4 regions of the Mesorhizobium sp. NZP2234 genome follow, and region 1 is predicted to be linked to each of the others. Evidence: riboswitches for the same ligand, from Rfam matches in the RefSeq annotation. Region 1 holds a riboswitch; each other region holds the start of a gene.
The links. Region 1 has a riboswitch for cobalamin ahead of EB230_RS23815 (DUF1636 family protein). Riboswitches for the same ligand answer to the same signal wherever they lie in the genome.

Region 1 (2,193 bases):
GGCCAGGTCGTGAAGCACCGCGATCACCGTCATGCCGAAGCCGGCGACGAGTTCGAGAAGCTCGCCGCGAGCACGCGGGTCGAGATGGTTGGTCGGCTCGTCGAGGAACAACACCTTCGGTTCCTGCGCGATGGCGCGCGCCAGCTGGGCGCGTTGGCGCTCCCCGCCGGACAGCGAGCCGATCGTGCGGCCAAGCAGCGGTAGAAGCCCAGTCCGGCGCAAGGCATCGACGACGATGTCGCGCTCCTCGCTCCTGCGCCTCAGGCCGGCATGCGGAACGCGGCCGAGTTCGACATAGTCGATCACCGCCAGCCGCGGATCCGGCTGGTCGGTCTGGCCGACGACGGCCATGTGCAGGGCCCGCTCGGCTGTCGAGATTCTGTCCAGGCGTCGCCCGCCAAGCTTCACCTCGCCCGAACTTGGCCTGAGCATGCCCGACAGCATGCGCAGCAGCGTCGTCTTGCCGGCGCCATTGGGGCCGATGATGGCGAGACGATCGCCGGTGGCGATGGAGAGGCTGACCGCATGGACCAGATTCCGGCCATTCGCCACGGCACCCAGGTCGCGCGCTTCAAGAAGTGGCATTGTCATCGACTATCCCCCCCAGCTTGCCCGGCGCCGGGATGCGAGCCAGCGTCTTGCCGGCCAGTCGCGGCGGACGTTGTCCGGAATTGCACCAGCCGTCGGCAAGCGAGGCGTAAAGCCTGGCAAATCGCACAAGATCGCCAACATCGGCCTCGGCATCGACGGAGCCGAAAAGATAGGTGGCCTTGCCCGGAGCCTGGAAGGCTACCGTCAACGGCCGTGCGCAGCCCGCCATGCATTCGACGCCTTCGATCGTGAAGCCATGCGCCACGGCGGGTTCATCGTGGGCCGAGAGCCGGGAGCGCAAATCGGCGCATAGGCTTTCGCCCGACCTGATGCCGGTCGGAACATCACGGCAAAGCGTGCACACGATGATGCGGTGATCGATGGCGCCGTCCAACTTCCGTCACTTTCCAAAACTGGCGACGGAAGGATGTTGGCGAGCCGGCCGACAAGACCGACGTCCACGTTTCCTCCCGGCACACCCCGTCCGGTCAACTTGGTGATGGCAGGTCTCCTGGCTCGCGGGTCCTTGCGCAATCCTGCCTTCCCAGCCTTGCCGGCCAGTGGCATTTCGGATCTTGCTCACCGCTTACAGTTGCGGGGGCAGCCACGGCTTCGACCTCTTGGGTCTCACCGTGTTCCCTTTTCACCCCTCGCCTTTCGACTCGGGGACCATCACCACTCGATCGTAGTTTTCCCCCAATTGCTTCGCAACGGATTTCTCGGTGCATTGTCGATCCCGCCGCGGCGCTCGAATATGTTATGTAATTACATTACGTCTTAGACGATAGCGCGCGGCGGCGTCAAGTGAGAGCTTGCTGCCGGAAGAAGCCGGCGAGCCAGATGCTGTTGGCTGCGGAGCGTTGCCGTCCGGATTGCGCGGCGAGCGCAATTCCGATCAAACTGCCGCGCGCGAAGGTGGCAAGATGATCCCCTCAATGCGAGGAGCCATGAACCCGACCGAGAAAGCGCTATGGTTCGTCGAGAGCCATCTGCCGGAGGCGATCTCGCTCGACGATGTCGCCCAAAGCAGCGGCGTGTCGCGCTTTCATGTGACGCGCGCCTTCGGCGCCGCCACCGGCCGCTCGGTCATGGGCTACATGCGCGCGCGCAGGCTGACCGAGGCGGCGCGCCGGCTGGCCGGCGGAGCGCCCGACATCCTATCGGTGGCGCTCGATGCCGGCTACAGCTCGCATGAGGCTTTCACCCGCGCCTTCCGCGACCAGTTCGGCACCACGCCGGAGATGGTGCGCGCGCAAGGCTCGACCAACACCCTCGACCTCGTGGAGCCGATCCTGATGGACCAATCCTTTCTTTCCGCCCTCGAACCACCGCGCTTCGAGACCAGCCGGCCGTTGCTGATCGCTGGGCTCGGCGAACGCTACAACTGTGAAACCAGCGCCGCCATTCCGATGCAGTGGCAACGCTTCGGCCCCTATATCGGCAACATTCCTGGCGAGACCGGCGACGTCGCCTATGGTGTCTGCGCCAACGGCGACGATGCCGGCAATTTCGACTACGTCGCCGGTGTCGAGGTCTCCGATTTTTCCGACCTTCCAAGGGAACTCAGCCGCGTGCGCATACCCGCCCAGAAATACGCGGTGT
Region 2 (2,193 bases), 2.4 Mb from region 1:
CGTGGCGCGGTATTGCCCCGCCGGGTCGATGCGGAACTTGCTCGGCAGGCCGGCCGCTTCGCATTTGGCCCAGTGCGCCAGCATCTCCGGATCGCTGTCGGCGCCTTGCACGCCGGTCACGGTCGGTGCCTCCGGGAAGGTTTTGCACAGCTCCGGGTGATTGCCCGCGCAGTGATAGCACTCGCGGTTGTTTTCCCAGACGAGCTTCCAATTGCCCTTTTCGACGATGGTGCTCTCGAAGGCGATCTTTGCCTCGCTGAGCCGGTGCGGCTTGAGATAGGGTTCGATCATCGCCCGCATCGGCGCGAAGTCGGCTGGCTCCTTCGCCAGGCAGATGAAGATGTAACCGGCGACGCTTTCGCAGGCGACCGGCTTCAGCCCGAACTGGCTCTTGTCGAAGCCGTCGGCCATCTGGCGGGCAAACAGCAGGCGACCGTCGAGCTCATAGGTCCACTGGTGATAGGGACAGACCAGCTTGGCGGCCGTGCCCTTGTCCGTGTTGCAGACCCTGCTGCCGCGATGGCGGCAGGAATTGTGGAAGGCATTGATCTTGCCCTGCTGATCGCGCACCAGCACGACCGGGTAGTCGCCGATCTGCACGGTGATGAAGCTGCCGGGCTTGGGCAATTCGCAATCATGGCCGATGAAAAGCCAGTCGCGGTACCAGATCAGCTCCATGTCGAGCTTGAAATAGTCCGGGTCGGTGTAGAAGGGCTGCTCCAGCGAGAAACCCTCTCTGCGGCTGTTCAAGAGCCTCAGCATATCGTTACGCGCATCCATGTCCTGTCCTCGTGTTTAAGGACTGACTATGGTGGTGATGGAGGAAGGATCGGATGCAGTCCCGGCGAAGCGCCGGTCATGCACCATCCACCTCTTGACCGCCCACCGCGATCAGTCGAGTTTAGAAATCTCGGGCTGGTTTCCGGGCTCTGGAGTGTCCCTTCGGACGGTCGCGACACCTTCCCAGGCTTTCGCCCAGTGGTCTCCCGTTGCGACTTGAACTCCACCACCGTTGCGGGGGCAGCGCCGGACTTTGACCGGCTTCCCAATTCTCCGCCCCGTCGTCACGAAGCGGCACCTGAGATGGCCATGATCTAATCACGACAGCGAATGCGACATCGGCATGAAAGCGACATTGCATCCATGTGGCGCGACACGCCTGCGCAGCGATCGGATCGGAAACAGCGGGCACGAAACGCGTCTCGGTGACGATGGTGCCGGCTATCGAAAATCGCCCGGAATCGAAGCAGAAAAGGTTAATGGTTTCGAAAAGTGACTATTAGCAAATTCTAAAATCGAACCGAACGGTTCGTTTCTGTTGACGGTGCGTACAGCACGGTGTGAACGCTGAGCCTCCGATACATCAGGTGATCGCGGTGGTGATTTTATCTAATCGATTGATATCAAAAAGAAAAATCTTTGATCCGGAAGGCTTTGGTACAATTTCAAGTGGTGGACTCTTGGTCCACACGGAACAACTTCGTGATTGGAAACGGCCATCAGGCTTTCCCACATCGGGGCTGTCCGAACGACGCGATTTTAATCCCAAGACACGCCGCTAGACGGACGTAAAAATACTGGAGTACCAAAAATGAAAAAGATTGTTCTCACTGCCGCCGCCCTTCTGGCCATTTCCGGCAGCGCCTTCGCTGGTAGCGATCACTATGGTTCGAATGCGCCTGCAGCCACTGCTGCCGTCGACGGTTCGTACACCGCTTCGACCAAGAAGTCGGAACCGGCTGCCCAGGCGCCTGTCACGGGTGCCGATCGCAACCTCTTCGGCAACAACTAACAGTCGATTCCCGCAGGCGGTGGCACTGGCTCGCCGCCTTGGCGGAACTCGAAGAATTCAGGAGACTTGAAATGAAGAAGATGATCCTTGCTGCCGCCGCCGTTCTGGCTATCTCCGGCAGCGCTTTCGCCGGCAGCGACAACTACGGCTCCAACGGCGCCAACCAGCCCGCTGCCACTTCGGCCGACACCTCTTACACCGCGTCGATCAGGAAGTCGGAACCGGCTGCTCAGACGTCTGTCCAGGGTGCCGACCGCAATCTCTTCGGCCACTAACAGCCGATTCTCCAGGGCGGCGGGTTTGCCTGCCGCCCTGCTGAAACTTGAAATTCAGGAGACTTGAAATGAACAAGATCATCATTGCCGCCGCCGCCGTTCTGGCTCTCTCCGGCAGCGCTTTCG
Region 3 (2,193 bases), 1.3 Mb from region 1:
GAGCCATGCCAAGCACGCCTTCGAATGGCTGTTCTGGGCCGGGCGCATCACCACGGCGCACCGTCGCGGCTTCGAGCGCTTCTATGATTTGCCGGAGCGCGTGCTGCCGCAGGCGATCCTCGATCTGCCGGTGCCCCCGGCCGAGGACGCGCATCGCGAATTGCTGCGCATTTCCGCCCGCGCCCATGGCGTGGCGACGTCAGGCGACCTGCGCGACTATTTCCGGCTGTCGCCGGCCGATATGAAGGGCCGGCTGGAGGAACTGGTCGAGTTGGGCGAATTGCTGCCGGTGCGCGTCGAAGGCTGGGACAAGCCGGCCTACCTTCACAAGGACGCCCGCCTGCCCCGGAAAATCGAGGCCCGCGCGCTGTTGGCGCCGTTCGACCCGGTCGTCTTCGAGCGCTCGCGTTCGGAGCGGCTGTTTGACTTCCACTACCGCATCGAGATCTACACGCCGGCTGAAAAGCGCCAATACGGCTATTACGTCCTCCCCTTCCTGCTCGGCGACCGGATCGTCGCGCGCGTCGACCTCAAGGCGGACCGGCCGGCGAGCGTCCTGCGCGTCCATGCCGCCTACCCCGAGCCCGGCGCCCCGCCTGAAACCGCCGCGCAGCTCTTCGAGGAATTGAAGCAGATGCAGGGCTGGCTTGGCCTTGAACGCATGGACGTGACGCCGGCAGGCGATCTGGGCCCGGCGCTGGCCGACATCGCCATGTCGTAAGCTCGCGTTGACACCGCTGCCTGCAAAAGCCTAAATCCCGTCCAGACGGTCCCTTGCCCGCAACGGCAGGGGCTAAGAGGGAATGCGGTGCGAGGTGAAAGATCTCAAATCCGCGGCTGTCCCCGCAACTGTAAGCGAAGAGCCTAGGCCGAAAGCCACTGGGGATTCCTGGGAAGGCGGCACCCAAGGCGATGACCCGCGAGCCAGGAGACCTGCCGTCTGTGACAAGAGAATCCGATCGCCCGGCGGGTTTCCGGGCAAGGAGCCCGGCTTTTTGGACCAGAACGGCAGTTTTTCGGCTGGTACAGCGGACAATTCGTCCGCCGACAGCGAAGCCTTGACCGGCGTCACGGTCATCGTCTGCGCCTCCTGTCGCGACGAGGCCGGCTCGGACGCCCATCCCCGCGCCGGCGAACTGCTGGCCGAGGACACGCGCCATGCCGCGGCCGATGACAACATCCGCGTCCGCACCGTCGAATGCCTCGGCAATTGCAAGCGCCGGCTGAGCGCCGCCATCCTGCGCGACGGCTGCTGGAGCTATGTCTTCGGCGACCTGACCGCGGCCAGCGGCGCCGACCTCGTCACCGGCGCCAAACTCTTCGCCACCTCGACGGACGGCCTCATTCCATGGCGTGGCCGGCCCGATTCCCTCAAGCGCGGCCTCGTGGCCCGCATTCCTCCCCTCGACCTGTTGAAGGATTGATCATGAGCGCCCCAAATTCGACCGGCAATCTCTCCCGCGTCCCCTGCACCGTCGTCACCGGCTTCCTCGGCGCCGGCAAGACGACGCTGGTCCGCCATCTCCTGGAAAACGCCGGCGGCAAGCGCATTGCCATTATCGTCAACGAGTTCGGCGACATCGGCATCGACGGCGAAATCCTGAAAGGCTGCGGCATCGACACCTGCCCCGAGGAGAACATCGTTGAACTGGCCAATGGCTGCATCTGCTGCACCGTGGCAGACGACTTCGTGCCGGCGCTGGACCAGATCCTGTCGCTGACGCCGAAGGTCGACCACATCCTGATCGAAACCTCGGGCCTCGCTCTGCCCAAGCCGCTGGTCCAGGCGTTCCAGTGGCCGACGGTGAAGAGCCGCGTGACGGTCGATGGCGTGATCGCCGTGGTCGACGGCCCTGCTTTGGCCGAAGGCCGCGTCGCCAACGACATGGACGCCTTGCAAGCGCAGCGCGCCGGGGATGAGAGCCTCGACCATGACGACCCGGTCGAGGAAGTGTTCGAGGATCAGATCGCCTGCGCGGACCTGATCATACTGTCGAAGAGCGACCTGATGGACGCCGCCGGTTCGGCCCGGGCCAACGCCATCGTCAACGAACATTCCGCCCGCGCCGTGAAGATCGTGCCGACCTCGCACGGCAAGGTCGACCCTTCCATACTGCTCGGGCTCGGTCTCGCCGTCGAGGACGATATCGAGAACCGCAAATCCCATCATGACGGCGCTTTCGACCACGAGCA
Region 4 (2,193 bases), 1.6 Mb from region 1:
CCGCGCGAGCCGGCCGACGGTCTCCAACTGCTCTGGAGCGCGCACGAGATCGACGTGCAGTCCCGCCACGGGCAGAGAAATCGCGGTCTCGAGGTTGTCTCCCAGCGATCCGAAATAGGTAGCGACCATGATCTTCAACTCGGGTGCTGCTTTCGCCAGCCGGCAGTAGGCGAATTGGAGCGCATCCCGTTCGTTGGGAATCAGATCCAGCACGAGCGCCGGCTCATCGATCTGTACCCAATCGGCTCCCGCGAGCTTCAGCCTCCGCAGGAGCTCCTCGTAGACGGCCAGCAGCCGTGGCAGGAGCGCGATAGGGTTGAAACCTTCCTCAGGTGACTTCGCCAACTTGAGAAACGTAACCGGTCCAAGCAGGACCGGGCGCGTGTGGATGCCGAGCACCTTGGCCTCGAGGAAATGATCGACCGGTTTCGCCGACGAGAGGGCAAAGGTCTGCTCGTCCGTGAGTTCCGGCACAATGTAGTGATAGTTGGTGTCGAGCCATTTGGTCATTTCCATTGCGGCAAGGCCATGCCCGTTGGCCGCATGCTTGTCACCGGCATGTCCACAATCCGCGGCCTGACCTTGGTTGCCGCGCGCCATGGCGAAATAGGTATCGAGTGGGACCTCGCCGTCAGTCCAAGCGTATCGTGCCGGCACGGCGCCGACCATGGTGACGGTGTCGAGCACATGGTCGTAAAGCGAGAAATCGTTGGACGGGATTTTCGACACGCCGTGATCGTGCTGCTCCCTCCAGCTAGCCTCGCGTAGGCCTTCGCCGTCGCGAGCAGGTCCTCAGCGGGAGATTTTCCGGACCAGTAGCTTTCAAGCGCGAATTTCAGTTCCCGCCGTCGACCGATACGCGGCACGCCGAGCGTTGCCACAGGAATTTGTTGAGAGACAGTCATGCCATACCCCGATGGTTGGGGCGTGGGGACAAGGAACGCGCGAGTAGGCGGCACGAAGCCGGGCTACCGCGACCACCGAGACACCCCGCCCGTGGACGTTGTTCGTCGTGGCTGGTCTCCTGGCTCGCGGGTCAAAGCCTCTGCCCGTCTTCCCGAGGCCGTTCGCCTCAGTGACATCAATGGGCTTGGCTCGCCGCTAACAGTTGCGGGGGCAGCGCCGGCATCGCACCGGCTTCCCTCTTAGCTCCGCTACGGCAGTGCCGCGCGGAGAACCACGACATGCGCACAATCACAGCCGCTTCGCTCCTTGTCAATACCATATAACGAGATGTTTATGTGATGATGCGAATGATGCCCTTGCGCTGATCGGTCTCTTTCGCCCAAAGCCGCGTACGATCCGGCCTCTCATCAGTGCAGGCTCGGAGAGGTCCTGGTCCCCATCGGCGACGCCGGATCAGATCGAGGTCGCCGGGCTCAAGGGCGTAAAGTCGGGCCAGGTCTTCACGGTCCGCCCGGAATCCCGGTAGTTGTTCCCCGCTCGGCTTCGCTCAGCGTGCTTGCGCATTCGCCCATCAGCGCGCTGATGACCATGGCCGGAAGCGGAAAGGAGAGGTGGCGCCTCAGGTCGGCGGGCTGGGGCTGGGCCGCCAGCGTGTCGAACGATTGCGCGGCGATCGCCTCGACCTGCTGCGCGAGCAGCTTCGCGCTGCGGTTGCTGAAGGCCGGCGCCACGAGCGTGCGTAACCGGGCATGCTCGCCCCCCTCGTGCGAGACCAGCCATCCCGGCGAACCGAGAATCACCGAATCCGGGGTGAATGCCGCACTCGCTAAGCGACGGAAGCGCGGAAGGTGACCGGCAGGCGTTGCGGGCAGCGAATGATGTAAGACGGCATGTAGACGACGTCCTCCGCGGCGATGGTCAGCGCCAGATCCTCCAGCCGCCCGAACAGCGCGGGGAAGGCGCAGCGCAATTCCAGGCGCGCCAGCGCAGCGCCCAGGCAGGAATGCGGCCCCTCGCCGAACGACAGGTGCGGGTTGTGCCGCCGGGTGACATCGAACCTGTCGGCGCCGGGACCGAAGGCCTTTTCGTCCCGGTTCGCCGCATGGAACGCCATCAGGACGGCATCGCCGCGGCGGACCATGCATCCGTCGATCTCCACGTCCTGGGTGGCATAGCGGAACGGCAGATTGGCCGCTGAGCTGCCCCAGCGCAGGATCTCCTCGATCGCCTGTGACCACGGAACTTGGCCGCTGCGCACCAGGTGCAGTTGCTGCGGATGCGTCAGCA

Region 2: another riboswitch for cobalamin. It lies ahead of EB230_RS02010 (aromatic ring-hydroxylating dioxygenase subunit alpha); the one in region 1 lies ahead of EB230_RS23815 (DUF1636 family protein).
Region 3: another riboswitch for cobalamin. It lies ahead of EB230_RS17555 (DUF1636 family protein); the one in region 1 lies ahead of EB230_RS23815 (DUF1636 family protein).
Region 4: another riboswitch for cobalamin. It lies ahead of metE (5-methyltetrahydropteroyltriglutamate--homocysteine S-methyltransferase); the one in region 1 lies ahead of EB230_RS23815 (DUF1636 family protein).

The regions. Positions count from the first base shown of each region.
Region 1 covers NZ_CP033364.1:4,808,804-4,810,996, forward strand. The annotation lists gene EB230_RS23810 (ABC transporter ATP-binding protein) at 1-591, opposite strand, end outside; gene EB230_RS23815 (DUF1636 family protein) at 572-985, opposite strand; cobalamin riboswitch at 1,075-1,280, opposite strand; gene EB230_RS23820 (AraC family transcriptional regulator) at 1,539-2,193, shown strand, end outside.
Region 2 covers NZ_CP033364.1:446,435-448,627, reverse strand. The annotation lists gene EB230_RS02010 (aromatic ring-hydroxylating dioxygenase subunit alpha) at 1-780, opposite strand, end outside; cobalamin riboswitch at 896-1,097, opposite strand; gene EB230_RS02005 (hypothetical protein) at 1,124-1,276, shown strand; gene EB230_RS02000 (DUF680 domain-containing protein) at 1,592-1,792, shown strand; gene EB230_RS01995 (DUF680 domain-containing protein) at 1,864-2,067, shown strand; gene EB230_RS01990 (DUF680 domain-containing protein) at 2,136-2,193, shown strand, end outside.
Region 3 covers NZ_CP033364.1:3,550,047-3,552,239, reverse strand. The annotation lists gene EB230_RS17560 (winged helix-turn-helix domain-containing protein) at 1-721, shown strand, start outside; cobalamin riboswitch at 751-956, shown strand; gene EB230_RS17555 (DUF1636 family protein) at 996-1,424, shown strand; gene cobW (cobalamin biosynthesis protein CobW) at 1,427-2,193, shown strand, end outside.
Region 4 covers NZ_CP033364.1:6,388,519-6,390,711, reverse strand. The annotation lists partial or broken gene metE (5-methyltetrahydropteroyltriglutamate--homocysteine S-methyltransferase) at 1-905, opposite strand, end outside; cobalamin riboswitch at 997-1,197, opposite strand; partial or broken gene EB230_RS30830 (cytochrome) at 1,473-1,727, opposite strand; gene EB230_RS30825 (cytochrome P450) at 1,733-2,193, opposite strand, start outside.